Regions from separate parts of the Ferdinandcohnia sp. FSL W7-1320 genome, predicted to be linked through region 1. Evidence: riboswitches for the same ligand, from Rfam matches in the RefSeq annotation. Region 1 holds a riboswitch; the other holds the start of a gene.
What was found. A riboswitch is a leader RNA that binds a small molecule or an ion and turns the genes downstream of it on or off. The one in region 1 is predicted to bind thiamine pyrophosphate.
Positions count from the first base shown of each region.

Region 2: another riboswitch for thiamine pyrophosphate. It lies ahead of thiT (energy-coupled thiamine transporter ThiT); the one in region 1 lies ahead of tenA (thiaminase II).

Region 1 is NZ_JBBPAM010000001.1:4,051,100-4,059,324, forward strand. It holds gene NST91_RS19875 (ABC transporter ATP-binding protein) at 1-722, opposite strand, end outside; gene NST91_RS19880 (ECF transporter S component) at 736-1,320, opposite strand; gene tenA (thiaminase II) at 1,346-2,026, opposite strand; TPP riboswitch at 2,126-2,289, opposite strand; gene NST91_RS19890 (heavy metal-binding domain-containing protein) at 2,368-2,682, opposite strand; gene NST91_RS19895 (hypothetical protein) at 2,663-2,872, opposite strand; gene NST91_RS19900 (sigmaY antisigma factor component) at 2,869-3,072, opposite strand; gene NST91_RS19905 (YxlC family protein) at 3,059-3,418, opposite strand; gene sigY (RNA polymerase sigma factor SigY) at 3,372-3,932, opposite strand; gene floT (flotillin lipid rafts scaffold protein FloT) at 5,492-7,027, opposite strand; gene NST91_RS19920 (NfeD family membrane protein) at 7,024-7,569, opposite strand; gene NST91_RS19925 (transglycosylase domain-containing protein) at 7,755-8,225, opposite strand, start outside.
Region 2 is NZ_JBBPAM010000001.1:5,401,489-5,409,713, forward strand. It holds gene NST91_RS25740 (adenylosuccinate synthase) at 1-100, opposite strand, end outside; gene dnaB (replicative DNA helicase) at 331-1,695, opposite strand; gene rplI (50S ribosomal protein L9) at 1,878-2,324, opposite strand; gene NST91_RS25755 (DHH family phosphoesterase) at 2,321-4,294, opposite strand; gene NST91_RS25760 (YybS family protein) at 4,322-5,251, opposite strand; TPP riboswitch at 5,540-5,641, shown strand; gene thiT (energy-coupled thiamine transporter ThiT) at 5,715-6,296, shown strand; gene rpsR (30S ribosomal protein S18) at 6,359-6,598, opposite strand; gene ssb (single-stranded DNA-binding protein) at 6,645-7,226, opposite strand; gene rpsF (30S ribosomal protein S6) at 7,280-7,567, opposite strand; gene ychF (redox-regulated ATPase YchF) at 7,912-8,225, opposite strand, start outside.

The sequences.
Region 1 (8,225 bases):
TGATCCCAGACTCCTGGATACCAAATACCTTGTTCGTTGATGACCGTTTTATAATTAGAAAAAATTTCAGTTTTAGATCCATCTGCAATAATCTCTCCAGCTTCGTTGAAAAGGATTATTCGATCAACAATTGGAAGGACGTGCTCCAGTTTATGCTCTACGATGACCACTGTTTTATCCACCATAACATTTCTTATCACTTCCCAAATTTCCTGTGTCCCAGCTGGATCAAGCATGGATGAAGGCTCATCTAAAAATAATACGTCTGGCTCTAATGCCAATACAGATGCTATGGCTAAACGTTGTTTCATTCCTCCTGACAAGGTTTGGATGTTTGTGTGGATATCTTCCAAATCTAATCCAACTTGCTCTAAAAGACTTTTTATCCGTTCATCCATTTGATCCCTAGGAATTTGTAAATTTTCTAAGACAAATGCAAGTTCCTCATCAACATAAGGCATGCAAAACTGTGAATCAGGATCCTGAAAAACATAGCCCCATGCTTTGGGGATCTGTAACTTATCTACCTTCATTGGTAATTCTATCGAGTTTGGGATAATCCCGCTTAACACTTGAAGAATTGTTGACTTTCCACAACCTGAAGGCCCGAGAATTAATATTTTCTCCCCTTTTTTAATATGGCAAGATAAGTCCTTAAAAAGCAAGGACTTATCTCCAGGAAATGTTAAACGTAGGTATTCTACAAAGGCAATTGATTCCATATTCGATCCCCTTTTATTTTTGATCTAGTGCATCAAAATCACTGCTGGATAGTGGGCGTACAAGTTTTGTTACCCCTGTCATTTCCAAGGCACTAACTAGGTAATAAGCAAAAACACCAGCAAACAAGATGGAACCTACGAATCTAGCAACTAGGAACAAAATGAGATTCCAGGTAGCTAAGTCACCTATTTCTCCATACGCAAAATCCATTATTACTGACCCTAGACAAGAAGCTATTGCTGCCAAGACGACCACAGCAAGATTATATTTTCTATATCGAAAGAGCATAAACACTGCTTCAGCAAACAGCCCCTGTACAACACCGTACAGCAGAACGGTTAGGCCCCATGGAGACCCTAAAATAAATTCACCTGAGGCAGCTGCAATTTCTGCCAGTAATGCAACACCAGGTTTACGAATCACAAGATACGCAACAGTCGCTGCAATAAACCACATTCCATAGATTAACTGATCGGCGTGCAGCCCAATCGGCTTTACAACATAATATAAAGAACCCCAAACAATATAAACAATTCCAAATGCAATGGCGATTACGATCGTAACCAAAATATCAGTTAGTTTTAATCCTTTGCTCATTAATACCTCTCCTCTTCTCCTTCGTTCAGACAGATAGTTTTGATTGAACTGGCCAGTTCTCTAATTTGTACGCCATTTCCCAAAAGGAGTATTCATATTGACTACTAATCATAAAATGTTCCTTCATGCGGTCACGATCCTCTTGCGTCGCTTTTTCTGCCAATTCATTTACTCTATCGATCTGTTCTTCAACTAGTTCTTTAAACCAATCCCCACCATACGCCGCAATCCACTCCTGATAAATCGGCTCTTCTGGTTTGCAACCTTTAAGTCTTTCACCAATTTCATAATATAGCCAATAACATGGTAATAAAGCAGCAATTACATCACCCAAATGACCTGAATATGCGGCTCTATACAAGTGTGATGTATATGCATATGCTGTCGGTGCGGGTTTAAAGTTTTTTCTTTCTTCCTCCGTAATCCCAAGTCTTCCGGAAAAGCTTTTATGCAGCGCTAGTTCGGCCTCGTAAGTTCCTTGAGCGTGAATAGCAAGCCTGTTTGTTGTATGTAAGTCCTCCGCCTTTGCTGCGCCTAAAGATTGCACTTTTGCAAAATGAGTTAAGTAATAGGCATCCTGCATGACATAGTAACGGAAACATTTAATTGGTAATGTACCGTCTCCAATCCCTGTGACAAATGGATGGTCAAAGCTTGCCTCCCAAATATCGTTTGCCTCTTTACGTATTTCTTCTGAAAATAACATGTTCAATTCTCCTCCCTTTACTGTTATTTGCAAAATAAAAAACCACCTTCTTTACCAACGTAAAGAAAGTGGTTTGGATTTAGACAAATAAAAATAAAGAGACCCGTCTACCCACTTCCCTACGCTGGTATCAACCAGATCAGGTTCTAAGGGTCTCAAGGTTATGATAAAACAATCCTCAATCTCAGCCTTCCGGTAAACGATTCAAAGGTATAACACCATTAATACATTTACCTTATTTAAAGGCACCCCTAGTGGAATAATATTATTTATGCAATTTTTCTTATTTCCAATCATAACATGTTGGAAATAATTATCAAGGCTTTTTTAAGTTTTACTAGTTACTCTACATAAACTGCTGTTCCATATGCAATAATTTCAGATGCATTTTGCATAACAGCTGAGGTTTGTAATCGCATCCCGATTACTGCATTTGCTCCTTTTGCTTTTGCATCTTCCACCATTCGACCAATTGCTTTTTGGCGGGCTTCTTCTAGCATTTCAGTATAATCGGAGATCTCTCCTCCAACAATTGTTTTTAATCCAGCCATTATATCTTTACCAATATGCTTTGACTGAACTGTACCTCCTCTTGCAAATCCTTTAAGTTCTTTTACTTCTTTTCCAGGTACAAAATCAGTAGTCACGATAATCATTTTCGTCATCCTCCTCTTTCTCACGTTTTCGTTCCCATACTAATAGGGCAAATAATAGAATAATGGCAACCATGTAAAAGGCATAGAATGTTAGTGCCTTTGAAATATCAATAAACAAAAATACAATTCCTACGATTTGTCCAACAATGGCTATCATTAATACAATATATTTTGCAATATTCCTCATCATTCCCTACCTGCTTTACGTCGATAAATTTTTCTTGCAATAATAAGATAACAAAGAAGGGGCAACGGTGATTGAATTAATCCCCATATTCCCCAAAACCAATAATTATGCCCCCGCTTTCGAGCATCTAAAAACAACCAAAAGCTTTGAATAAGAAGGGCAATCACTGCCACCATAATAAGTAGAGTATCATTCGTATTCATGTACAATCACCTTTTTTCGATAACGAAAGAAGCTATATACTGGAAAGCTAATTGTTGCAATACCTTGAATCACAATAAATGCAAGAGGAAGACGGAAAAATGACGTTATTAAAGCCGTCATGATGAATAATGCAATCAAAATAAATGCGGTCAGTTCTCGTCTAAACTTCTTCTTTTGTTTTTGTTGTGCAGTTGCTACCATTTGTTCAAATACTTGTAGGTCCGGAGTGAAAACCGAGTAATGATGATCTATTTTAGTGAGTGCTTCATTTATATCTTGAATCGTTTCTGGATCCTCTTCAAGTCGTTGTTCGTTTTTTAATAGAGTTAGCTTGTTTTTCTTCATTAGGTCTCAACTCCTTTCTCACTGTATGAATTCCATTATGTATTCTTGATTTAACAGTACCGATGGCGATATGAAGCATATCAGCGATTTCTTCATATGAATATCCATAATAATGTTTGAGAACAATTGGAATCCGAATTTCATCTGAAAGCCTTCCCAGTGCATCAAGAACATCATTCCAATCCTCAGAATGGTTCTCGAATTGCCACTTCATTTTTCGTAATGCTTGCTCCTGTTGATAATTTTGTTCGCGTTTCTTTTTGCGGATAGTGTCTATGTATAAGTTCGTAGCAATTGTTATGAGCCATGAGGAGAATTTTGCTTTACCGTTATACATATTAATTTTTTCCATGCTTTTCATCATTGCCTCTTGTGCGATGTCTTCAGCAATATCAGGTTTCATTGTAACTTTTATTAAATACTTAACTAAAAAAGGATAATGTTCTTTAAAAAGCATTGCAAACGCGAGTGAGTCACCACGCTTTGCACTGCGAATTAGTTCCTTTTCATCCATGCATTGAATTCTCCCCCGAGAAAATTTGTTATTTTTTATTTTTCGCTAATAATACGTATGAAGTCATTAAAAAGTTCACTCTCAGTTAAAAAAAATTTATTATATACGTTTTCAACAGTTTAACCCATCCTATAGAAAATTACATTCCCCATTTTGACTCAAAATGGAGTTATCCTCGGATCTTGCCCAAATCATGCGAAATTAGGATTCTTGCTTGGAGATTTCCATTGGCCCTTGCCTGTATCACACCTTTATTCAGACTCATGACTGGGGATTTCCTCCGGCCTTGTCTGAATCACACCATTATTCAGACTCATCCTTGGAGATTTCCTCGGGCCATGTCTGAAATCACACCATTATTCGGACTCATACTTAGTGGTTTCCTCTGGCCTTGTCTGAATCACACCCGCATTCGGACTCATGCCTAGAGATTTCCTATAGCCTTGTCCGAATCACACCCTTATTCAGACTCATACTTAGTTGTTTCCTCCGGCCTTGTCTGAATCACACCATTATTCAGACTCATACTTGGAGATTTCCTCGGGCCATGTCTGAAATCACACCATTATTCGGACTCATCCTTAGTAGTTTCCTCTGGCCTTGTCTGAATCACACCCGCATTCGGACTCATGCTTGGAAATTTCCTTTTGCCTTGTCCGAATCACACCATTTTTCGGACTCATGCCTAGAGATTTCCTATAGACTTGTCCGAATCACACCCTTATTCAGACTCATACTAGGGGATTTTCTCTTGCCTTGTCTGAATCACACCCTTATTCAGACTCATACTAGGGGATTTTCTCTGACCTTGTCTGAATCACACCCGCATTCGGACTCATGCCTAGAGATTTCCTATAGACTTGTCCGAATCACACCCTTATTCAGACTCATACTAGGGGATTTTCTCTGACCTTGTCTGAATCACACCCGCATTCGGACTAATGACCGGAAATTTCATCGGGTGTTGTCTGAATCACACCATTTTTCAGACTCATACTTGGAGATTTCCTCTGGCCTTGTCCGAATCACACCCTTATTCAGACTCATACTAGGGGATTTTCTCTGGCCTTGTCCGAATCACACCCTTATTCGGACTCATGCCTAGAGATTTCCTATAGCCTTGTCCGAATCACACCCTTATTCAGACTCATGCATGAAGGTTTCCTCTGGCCTTGTCTGAATCACACCCGCATTCAGACACATGCATGAAGATTTCCTCTGGCCTTGTCCGAATCACACCCTTATTCAGACTCATACTAGGGGATTTCCTCTGACCTTGTCTGAATCACACCCGCATTCGGACTCATGACCGGAAATTTCCTCGGGTGTTGTCTGAATCACATCATTTTTCAGACTCATACTTGGAGATTTCCCCTGGCCTTGTCTGAATCACACTATTTTTCGGACTCATGCCTAGAGATTTCCTATAGCCTTGTCCGAATCACACTTTCTTTCCGACTCTTGCTCGCTTTCTTCTAATATCCTAGACGCAATAACACTTTACAAATTCAACGCAAAAAAGAAAAGCAGCTTTTGAGTAAGCTGCTTTTCGATTCATATTATTCTTTATCTGTTGGCTCCGCTTTTCTAGTTTGGACTAATTCATCCGTTAACTGGTCGATGCTGTTTTTCACATTACCTTTACCAGATAGGTTTTCAATTATTTCTTTTACATCAATACCTGAGGATGCTTTTAACGACTCTTGAAGAGTTGACATCAAATTAGTAGCATAACCAGTTACCTTATTGGCTCCACTATTTTCCCCATTACTACCAGTATCCACAACTGTAATTTTGTCGATATTTGATAATGGTGCTGCCACTTCTTTCGCATATTGAGGAAGCATTTTAATAACCATATCGAGGATAGCCGCTTTCCCATATTGCTCGAATGCTTCTGCAATTTTTTGTTTTGCTTCTGCTTCTGCAAGACCTTTCAAACGGATAATATCTGCTTCAGATTCCCCTTGTGCACGTTGTGCTTCCGCTTTTGCAAGACCATCAATACGGATTTTCTCTGCTTCCGCCTTTGCCATTGCTTCAATTCGATATTTATTTGCATCTGCTTCAGCTAACTGTTTCGCTTTTTCAGCTTCTGCCGCTTGAACAACTGAGTAACGGTCAGCATCTGCTTTCTTCTTAACCTCTGAATCGTACTGCTTCTCACGACGTAGGATCTCTTTTTCTTCGAGTTCAATTTGCTTCTGTCTTTCAATGATTTGGATTTGCATTTGCTGTTCAGTTACCTCTTGTTTCGCTCTCGCTTCCTCTAAGTGGTATGCTTGGTCAGCACGTGCTTTCGCGATATCCTGCTCTCTACGGAATTCAGCAATTTTCAATTGATTGATTTTTTCTGCTTCCGCAACCTCAGTAGCTCGCTCTAACTCAGACTTCTGCGCTTCTTTCTCGGCTTCTGCACGTTTAATACGTGTTTCTTTTTCAGCTTCAGCTGTTGCAATATCTGCGTCACGCTTTACTTGAGCAATTCTTGGCTTACCAAGTGAATCTAAGTAACCATTCTTATCACGAACATCCTTAATTGTAAACGACACAATGATAAGACCCATTTTCGCTAAATCCTGTGATGCGACACGTTGTACTTCTTGTGAAAACTTATCACGATTTTTATAGATTTCTTCGACGGTCATTGAACCGAGGATTGAACGAAGATGACCTTCTAATACTTCTCTTGCTTCATTTTCTCGATCTTCTTTTCGCTTACCTAAAAATTGTTCTGCTGCTGTTGCAATTTCAGATATGGAACCACCGATTTTAATAATTGCTGTTCCATCCGCCATTACCGGCACACCTTGCTCTGTGTAAACTTCGGGTGTTTGAACATCTAGTTTACTAGATAAGAGACTTAAAGGTTCAGCCTGTTGGAAGACAGGAAGTACAAATGTACCGCCACCGCGGACAATTTTGATTCGATTTCCTGATTCGTCTACATGAACATTTTTGCCACCTAAATAACTACCCGTTACAATAAGAGCTTCATCGGGACCAGCCGTTCTGTACTTTGTAACAAATACCCCAATAAGTGCAAGAAGTAAAAATGCGACTACCCCAATTACAATCCAAATTCCTGTTGTCATTGTTGATTTCCCCCTTTAATCATCATATTTTGGTAAGGCAGGACGTAGGCAACGCCTTCCTTTACATCTATAATAAGAACCTTTTCATCATATGGAATTGGTTCATTATTAAAGCTCTTAGCAGATTTAGCGATTGTGCCACTGATTCCCTCAATGACAACCTCGCCGAAGCCATCAATCGGGATTGAAGTAATTACTTTTCCAATTCTCCCTTTCAAATCTTCTTCCCTGTATACCATCGATTCCTCAGCAGAAGACAACGGGATTAATACAAATACATTTAATAATGTGACTAAAATAAGTGCTAATACAAGTGAAATAACAAAAATTAATAAACTATGAAAGGAAAGTATTTTTTCAAAAATGTACCCAGATGCGCTCAAAAAGGTGAGGAATGAGAAGATAAGTGTTGGGCTTAAGAAACTATCTGGAAAAATTCCCTCTAAAAAATCGCCAAATAGGATAAAAAGAAGGGTACCGATTCCACTAATGACTAAGCCAATCAAATAAATCGTTTCAATGTCATATCCGAATAATTCCATAGCTTCACCTCCAAATCCAACATAATAATTATGAAATTTTCTTTACACTCTCATTTACGGAAAATACTTGAAAAAGGTTTCATTTTTTTAAAAAGAATTTTAGATAATTTGTAATCCAGAAGTAAATCTTATGTAACAATCGTATTAAACAAAAAAGAAAGATCCCTTCATCCGGGACCTTCCTCTTAGTCATCATTATGCTTCTTTCTCTTTTTTTCTTCCTTTTTACGCTCTTTCTCTTTTTCTTTCCTTTTTTTCGCTTCTTCTTTCTTCTTTTTTCCTTCTTCTTTCCACTTATCTTTACCTTTGCCGTTATCATTTTTCTTATCTTGGTTCTTCCACTCATTCTCCTTTTTCTGAACAGGAGCCTGATAGGCTGGGAGATTAAATGAAGTTGGTGGGGTATTACTTAATGACTGTTGCATCAATTCTTTAAAAATGGTTGCAGCCGTTGAACTAGTAGTCGTTAAATAGTGATTTTCATCTGTCTTGTCATATCCAAGCCAGACTGCACCAACAAGTTCAGGCGTATATCCGACCATCCAAATATCCTTTGCCCCATTTACACCATCAATAGCTACCTGAGTTGAACCGGTCTTACCTGCTACTTCTCTTCCCTCTATTTTCGCATTTCGACCAGACCCGTTCTCAACAGC
Region 2 (8,225 bases), 1.4 Mb from region 1:
GATATCTAGCTACTACTTCAGCCTGTTCTGAAAGAAAGTCAGTAATTTTCCCCTTTCCTTCATCTCCCCACTGTGTTCCTACAACTACGACTGCTGACATTACTATGCACCCCCAGGGTTAATATAAAGATATTGTTCATTTCCAGTCAATATTTTATCAGTTTTCTTTTCTTATTACAATAAAAATACGAACATTGCATATGTAGAAATAATGAACATTCGTGTTTATTATTTCATTTTATCTCCAATAATATGTAAGAAAATCAAAAAAAGACGTATCATGAATTGATACATCTTTTTTCTGTACTCAGGAACGTTTTAACCATTTTACTACGCACCTGGTGGCATATTGGCATCATCAAACCTTCGTTCCAGATTGACGAATTTATTATATTCTTTAACGAATGCCAACGAAACTGTTCCAACCGGGCCGTTACGTTGTTTAGCAATAATGATCTCAATAATATTCTTATTCTCTGACTCTTTATCATAGTAATCATCACGGTATAAGAACGCAACAATATCGGCATCCTGCTCGATACTCCCTGATTCACGAATATCAGACATCATTGGACGCTTGTCCTGTCTTTGCTCTACCCCACGGGATAACTGTGATAAGGCAATAACAGGAACCTTTAATTCACGGGCTAAGGCTTTTAAAGAACGCGAGATTTCAGATACCTCTTGCTGACGGTTTTCGCCGCTTCTTCCATTACCTTGGATCAACTGTAGGTAATCGATAAGAATCATCCCTAATCCACTTTCCTGCTTAAGTCTGCGACATTTTGAACGAATATCATTCACACGAATACCAGGAGTATCATCAATATAAATTCCTGAGTTGGATAAGCTCCCCATTGCCATGGTTAACTTACTCCAATCTTCCGGTGTTAAGGAACCTGTACGTAGATTTTGTGCATTAATGTTACCCTCTGCGCAAAGCATCCTCATTACAAGCTGCTCAGCACCCATCTCTAGACTAAAGATAGCGACATTTTCATCAGTCTTAGTTGCTACGTTTTGCGCAATGTTAAGAGCAAATGCTGTCTTACCAACAGATGGACGGGCTGCTACGATTATTAAATCATTTCGCTGGAATCCGGCTGTCATCTTGTCCAACTCTGTAAACCCGGTAGGAATACCGGTAATATCTCCAACACGATTATGAAGAGTTTCAATATTATCATAGGTCTGAACGAGAACGTCCTTAATATTTTGGAAAGCACCCGCATTTTTACGGTTCGCGACTTCCATTATATTTTTTTCGGCCTCACCTAAAAGTGCATCGACCTCGTCTTCTCGGGAATAGCCATCTGTAGCAATCGTTGTTGCTGTGCGTATCAATCTGCGGAGTATTGACTTTTCTTCAATAATCTTCGCGTAGTATTCAATATTCCCGGCTGTTGGTACGGAACTCGCCAACTCACTTAAGTACGAAACGCCACCTATTTCATCTAAAATTTTCGCATCCGCTAACTCGGAAGTAACCGTTACTAAGTCTACTGGTTCACCTTTATCTGAGAGAACCAGCATCGCGTCAAAAATCTTCTGGTGTGCTGTCCGATAAAAGTCTTCTGGAATCAACACTTCTGAAGCAAGAGTTAATGAGCTTGGTTCTAGGAAAATAGCACCTAAAACAGCTTGCTCAGCCTCTATATTTTGCGGAGGAATACGATCAGCAAAAATGTCACTCAACTATTCTCCACTCCCTTTACATAACTTTTTTATGTCTATCTATCTATCTATTATACTTCTCTTTTATTTAATTCCAATGGAAAAGCTTTATTAACAATCCTGTAAATAAAAAATGTGATCTTGTATGTAACAAAACCACATTCTTCATTCTATCTGTTTTCCCTATTCAGTTTCAATGGAAATTACTGTTCTTTGACATGTACCTTAACTGTTGCTGTTACTTCTTGATGCAATTTTACAGAAACATTGGTATAACCTAATGCTCTAATTCCATCAGGAAGGTCAAATTTACGCTTATCAATTTTAATACCATGTTTTTTCGCGAGCTCATCTGCAATTTGCTTACTTGTTACAGAGCCAAATAAACGACCACCCTCACCCGCTTTTGCTTGAAGCTCAACGGTTAATGCTTCAATTTTTTCCTTTAGCTGTTTTGACTGGGCAAGTTCCTCAGCTGCTTCTTTTGATTCTTTATTTTTCTTAGCTTCTAATGATTTCATATTCGCTGGTGTTGCCTCAATCGCAAGATTTTGCTTGAACAGGAAATTGTGAGCATATCCATCAGATACATTCTTCACTTCCCCTTTTTTCCCTTTACCTTTTACATCCTTTAAGAAAATAACCTTCATTTCTTGGTTCCTCCCTCTAAATACTCATCTATTACTAATAGTAGCTGTTCTTCTGCTTCTTCTATTGTTGTATCCTCTATCTGTGTTGCAGCATTTGTAAGATGGCCGCCACCGCCTAAACTTTCCATAATCAGTTGCACATTGACGTCACCCAATGAACGTGCACTGATTCCCACTCTTAAGTCATGTCGGACGGAAATAACAAATGAGGCAACGACATCATTCATTGTCAGTAATGTATCAGCCGCTTGTGCAATCATCACTTGGTCATAGGTCTCATTTTGTGTTCCTTTTGCAATCGCAATTCCTTTTTTATAAATAAATGCTGACTCAATTAATCTCGATCGCTTTTTAAAATGGTCCATATTTTCTTTAAGGAATTTCTGAACAAGAATGGTATCTGCTCCTTGTGCACGAAGATAGGATGCTGCATCAAATGTTCTTGAACCCGTGCGAAGCGTAAAACTCTTTGTATCAACAATGATCCCAGCTAGTAAAGCTGTCGCCTCAAGCATATTAATTTTTTTCTTCTTAGGTTGATATTCAAGAAGTTCCGTCACCAACTCGGCTGTCGATGATGCATATGGTTCCATATAAACGAGTAATGGTGATTGAATAAATTCCTCTCCACGGCGATGATGGTCAATAACAACCACTTTATCAATTTTTGATACCAGCTTTTCCTCAATTACAAGTGATGGTTTATGGGTATCTACTACAACAAGCAGTGTGTCGTTTGAAGCAATTTCAAGTGCCTGCTCTGGCGTAATAAAGTATGACCATAATTCCGTATTTTCCTTTACTTCTTCAAGTAAACGCCCAACACCTGAATCAATTTCATTCGGATTTAATACAATATATCCTTCTTTATGATTCATTTGTGCTACTTTCAATATCCCAATGGAGGCACCTACAGCATCCATATCAGGGTATTTATGGCCCATGATGATGACTTTATCGCTATCCGAGACAATTTCCTTTAGAGCATGTGAAATAACGCGTGCGCGGACTCTAGTGCGTTTTTCCATTGGATTTGTTTTGCCCCCATAGAATTTAACCTTACCGTTTGGAAGCTTAATCGCAACTTGGTCACCACCACGTCCCAGTGCAAGGTCCAAGCTGGATTGTGCTGAAACTCCTAGCTCAGGAAGGGTTGGGACTCCAATTCCGATTCCTATACTTAGAGTTAGTGCTACGCTATCCCTTGCTGTATTTTCCCTAACATCATCCAGAATCGTAAACTTTGTTTTTTCAAGATTGGATAATATTTCTTCATTTAACACCGCAATGAAACGCTCAGATGAGGTTCGCTTTAAAAACACACCATGTTCATTTGCCCATTCATTAAGGATTGACGTAACCTGACTATTTAAAGAACTCTTCCGTTGGTCATCCATTCCTTGAGTAACTTCATCATAGTTGTCTAAAAAGATGATCCCTAGCACTGTACGCTCAGCTTCATACAATTGCACAATTTCCATTTGTTCAGTGACATCGAAGAAATAAAGTAATCGTTCTTCCCTCTTAATGATTACCTTAAATTTCTGCTCATTTAATGTAATTGTCTCACTCTCGACCTCTTGCTGAATTAAAGGAACAATTAATTCCTCAACATCATATAGTGATCTCCCCACTAACGTATCTGCGTCAAGGCAATTTGATAAGTAAGCATTGGCCCATTCAACTTGAAACTCATCATTATATAGCAAAATCCCAATCGGCATTTCCATTAACGCTTCTTCGCCAACCTTCTTTAAGCGATAGGATAGGGTTGAGATATAATGCTCCATTTCTTTTTTTAGAAGTGAATTTGCTTTGTACAAATAGTACGTAATTAATCCAAGGAGCAGAAAACTTGCTAACCCAATCACCCACTGAAAATAAACGAGAATTGCACTAAAAATACTTGTGATAACAAGTAATGCATATAAGGGATAGCGAAACAACTTTCTTTTGTAAAAGTCTGGCATGTAATTTTCAGCTCCTAAAGCTTTGTTTTACTTCTTTTTACTAATTCGATTTCGCAGTTGGAATCCTAAGTCAATTATACCTAAGATTCGAATAATATAAAGGAGAATTGGTGTTAAGATCGTTAGAACGATCGGTACGACCTTTGGAATTCTTTTTTGATAACAGTAATAATAAATAAATGACAAGCCTTGAATGACCATTAGCAACTGCATAATAAAAAAGAAATTTAAAAAGGCAGTATATCCAAATGTACCCTTTTCCATCTCAACAAAGCTCAAAAGTAAAATCAATAAGTAATACCATAAGACACTCTTTGGAAAATTAATCTCACGAAATGGCGGGAAAGGATTTATTTTTACCCGAAGCCTTACCAGAATTGGTTTAATGGCCACAACTGTTATAAAAGCCAAAAACATCGCAAGAAAAACAAACATACTTGGAATCATGTATTGCATCATTTCTACTGACTCTTCTAGCTGTTTAATGGCTTCTGTATTCATTTCTCCCCCTGTTGCCCTCATTATACTCTCAGCCATGGCAAAAGATTCTTGTGTACTTTCTTTAAGCACTTCAGTAACATTCACTTGTAAAACAAGGTTAACCGTGACAAACATCAGCACAATGGAAAACAAGTAGGACAAACATGCGCCTAAGAAAAGTTCGATTCCACTTCTTCCTCTGTTGATCATTTCACCCAATAAAATCCCTGTAACACCAAACATTATCGTAAGAATAATCCCCATTACAGAACCTAATAGTCCTGAGAGGAAAAAAGCGATAAGTAAAAATAACAATGACTGCTTTACTTTATACTTCACTGTAAACAGAATAAATGGAATGGGCAAAAGGAATGAAAGTACCGTTCCAAGTAGCGGGAGATATAGACTGACAAGTAACAGTACACTGTATACTGCTAAAAGCATGGCACCTTCTGTTAATAATTTTGTATTTTTCACCTTTTCACCTCAACTTATTTGCAACACACCTTCTGAAGAAAAGTGCCTGGCGCTTGGACCCCTCAAGCCAATGGCGTATGGAACTTGACATCAAAAAAAGTGCCTGTTTTATAACCACTTTCTATTTTAAAGATTTACTAGGAAGTCTTCAACTTTTGTACTTCCATTGGATTTGTTGACTTCGGCTTTGACATAGAACACGGCAGTCTTTAGTTGAAGTTCCACTGTGACGAAACTTTTTGTTTTACTTTTCCCTAATTTCTATTATGATAGTAATTAATTAATAAACGTAACCACAAGGGGAGCAATTTGCTGAGAGTGAACGTTAAAAGTTCAGACCCTTCGAACCTGTTAGTTAATGCTAGCGTAGGAATGTGGAGATTTATGAGAACTTATCCTTTTATTAAAGTTGTTCTCCTTTGGGGTGCGTTTTGTTCATTACACACTTCAAGGGGGTTTTTTTATGAGAAATACTAGGTTACAGTCCATGATTGAAGCGGCGATTTTTGCCGTATTAGCGCTAGCTCTAGATATGTTTGTGCCATCAATAAAAATTGGTCCTTCCATCTCTATATCATTCGCAATGATCCCTATATTCATTGTCGCACTTAGATGGGGACTTAAAATTGGTTTCCTTTCCGGTTTTTTATGGGGACTTCTGCAAGTGATCTTTGATCCCTGGATTATCCATCCAGTTCAAGGAGCCATCGATTATTTCTTAGCTTTTTCTTTCATTGGGTTTGCTGGTTTATTTAGAAACGGCGTTCAAGAAAGCTTACGAACTGGTAACAAAGGTAAATCATTAGCTTTAATCATTAGTGCCATTTTCATTGGAAGCCTTGCTCGCTACTTTTGGCATTTCGTATCAGGTTTTGTATTCTTCGCTGAACAACTAAAAGGCTTTGAAGCAGTATGGTTTTCTCTTACAGCTAACGGTATCACTTTTTTAGGTGCATTCATCTTCTGTTCCATTATCATGACCTTATTGATTCTTTCTTCACCCCGTTTCTTCGTACTTAAACAGGAAGTACAGAAACGATTCTAATCGTTCTCTAAATAAACAACAAAAAAGCGATGACCGCATTAGGCGATCATCGCTTTTCTTTATTATTCACCAGATACATATGGTAATAATGCCATTTGACGAGCACGTTTAATAGCAACTGTTAATTTACGTTGGTATTTTGCGCTTGTACCTGTTACACGACGAGGTAAAATTTTACCACGTTCAGAAACGAATTTTTTAAGTAAATCTACTTCTTTATAATCGATGTGTGTAATTCCATTAGCTGTGAAGTAACACACTTTACGACGCTTTGCACGTCCACCTTTACGTCCGCCTGCCATTGATTTTCCCTCCTTTTAAGTGTTGATTATATGATTGACTTACAAGTTAGAATGGAAGATCATCATCTGAAATATCGATAGGTTGTCCATCATTTGCAAATGGATCTTGGTCTACTCTTGTAGGTCCTTGGTTTTGATTTGGGTTCTGATTCTGTCCAAATGGAGAATAGCCGCCTTGGCCTTGGCCTTGGTTACCTTGGTTACCTTGGTTACCGCCAAAACCACCTTGATTGCCACCATAGCTGCCTTGATTACCGCCATAGCCACCGCCAAAGTTACCTCCACCGCTACGCTGTTGGTCATTTGCATTTCTTGGTTCAAGGAATTGAACACTTTCTGCTACAACCTCAGTAACATATACGCGTTTGCCATCCTGGCCTTCATAATTTCTTGTTTGAAGACGACCATCAACGCCTGCTAAGCTGCCCTTCTTCAAGAAGTTTGCAACATTCTCAGCTGGTCGGCGCCATACAACGCAATTAATGAAGTCAGCTTCACGTTCACCTGACTGATTCGTAAATGCTCGATTCACTGCGAGCGTGAAGGTTGCTACCGCAACTCCACTTGGTGTATATCGTAATTCAGGGTCTTTTGTAAGTCTCCCTACAAGAACTACGCGATTCATCATCAGAACCATCTCCTAACAGGATATTCAAACAGAGCCTATACTCTAATAAATTCTTATGCTTCTTCTTTAACAACGATATGACGGATAATGTCTTCGTTGATCTTCGCTAAACGATCGAATTCGTTTACTGCTTCAGCGTTTGACATTACGTTAAGAATCATGTAGTAACCATCGCGGAAATCATTGATTTCATATGCTAAACGGCGCTTACCCCATTCTTTTACGTTTGTAATCTCCGCACCATTGTCAGTTAAAACGCCATTAAAACGCTCAACTAAAGCCTTTTTCGCTTCATCATCAATGTTTGGACGGATGATATACATAACTTCGTATTTTCTCATCACGTTACACCTCCTTTTGGACTAACGGCCCTTTTACCTAAAAAGGGCAAGGAGCAATTATTTCAATTACTCACAGAAAAATATTATAGCACATAAAAAAATCGTAGGCAAGAACTGTTTCAACAACGGATTATTAGCTCAATTGAAAAAATAAATAAAAAGGGCTTGAGTAAGTTAGCTTACTCTGCCCCTTTTATTTATTTTTGTCACCTTTCAGCCAAAGCTGAAAGGCGTGAGGAACTCAAAAAGTTTCTCACGATTGAGCTAATAATCACCTGTTACCTTAACAAAACAGCCACAAAACGACATATCATCGTCCTGTGGCTGAATTCCAGTCAAATAACTTATACATTAAATCGGAAATGAATGACATCCCCATCTTGTACAACATACTCTTTACCTTCAAGGCGAACCTTCCCTGCCTCACGAGCAGCATTCATAGAACCACCTGCAAGAAGATCTTCATACGATACCGTCTCAGCGCGGATAAATCCTCTCTCAAAATCAGAGTGAATGATACCAGCACATTGTGGAGCCTTCATTCCTTTTCTAAATGTCCACGCTCTTACCTCTTGTACACCTGCAGTAAAATACGTAGCTAGTCCTAATAAGTGATACGCAGCTCGAATCAATTGATCAAGACCAGATTCTTCTATTC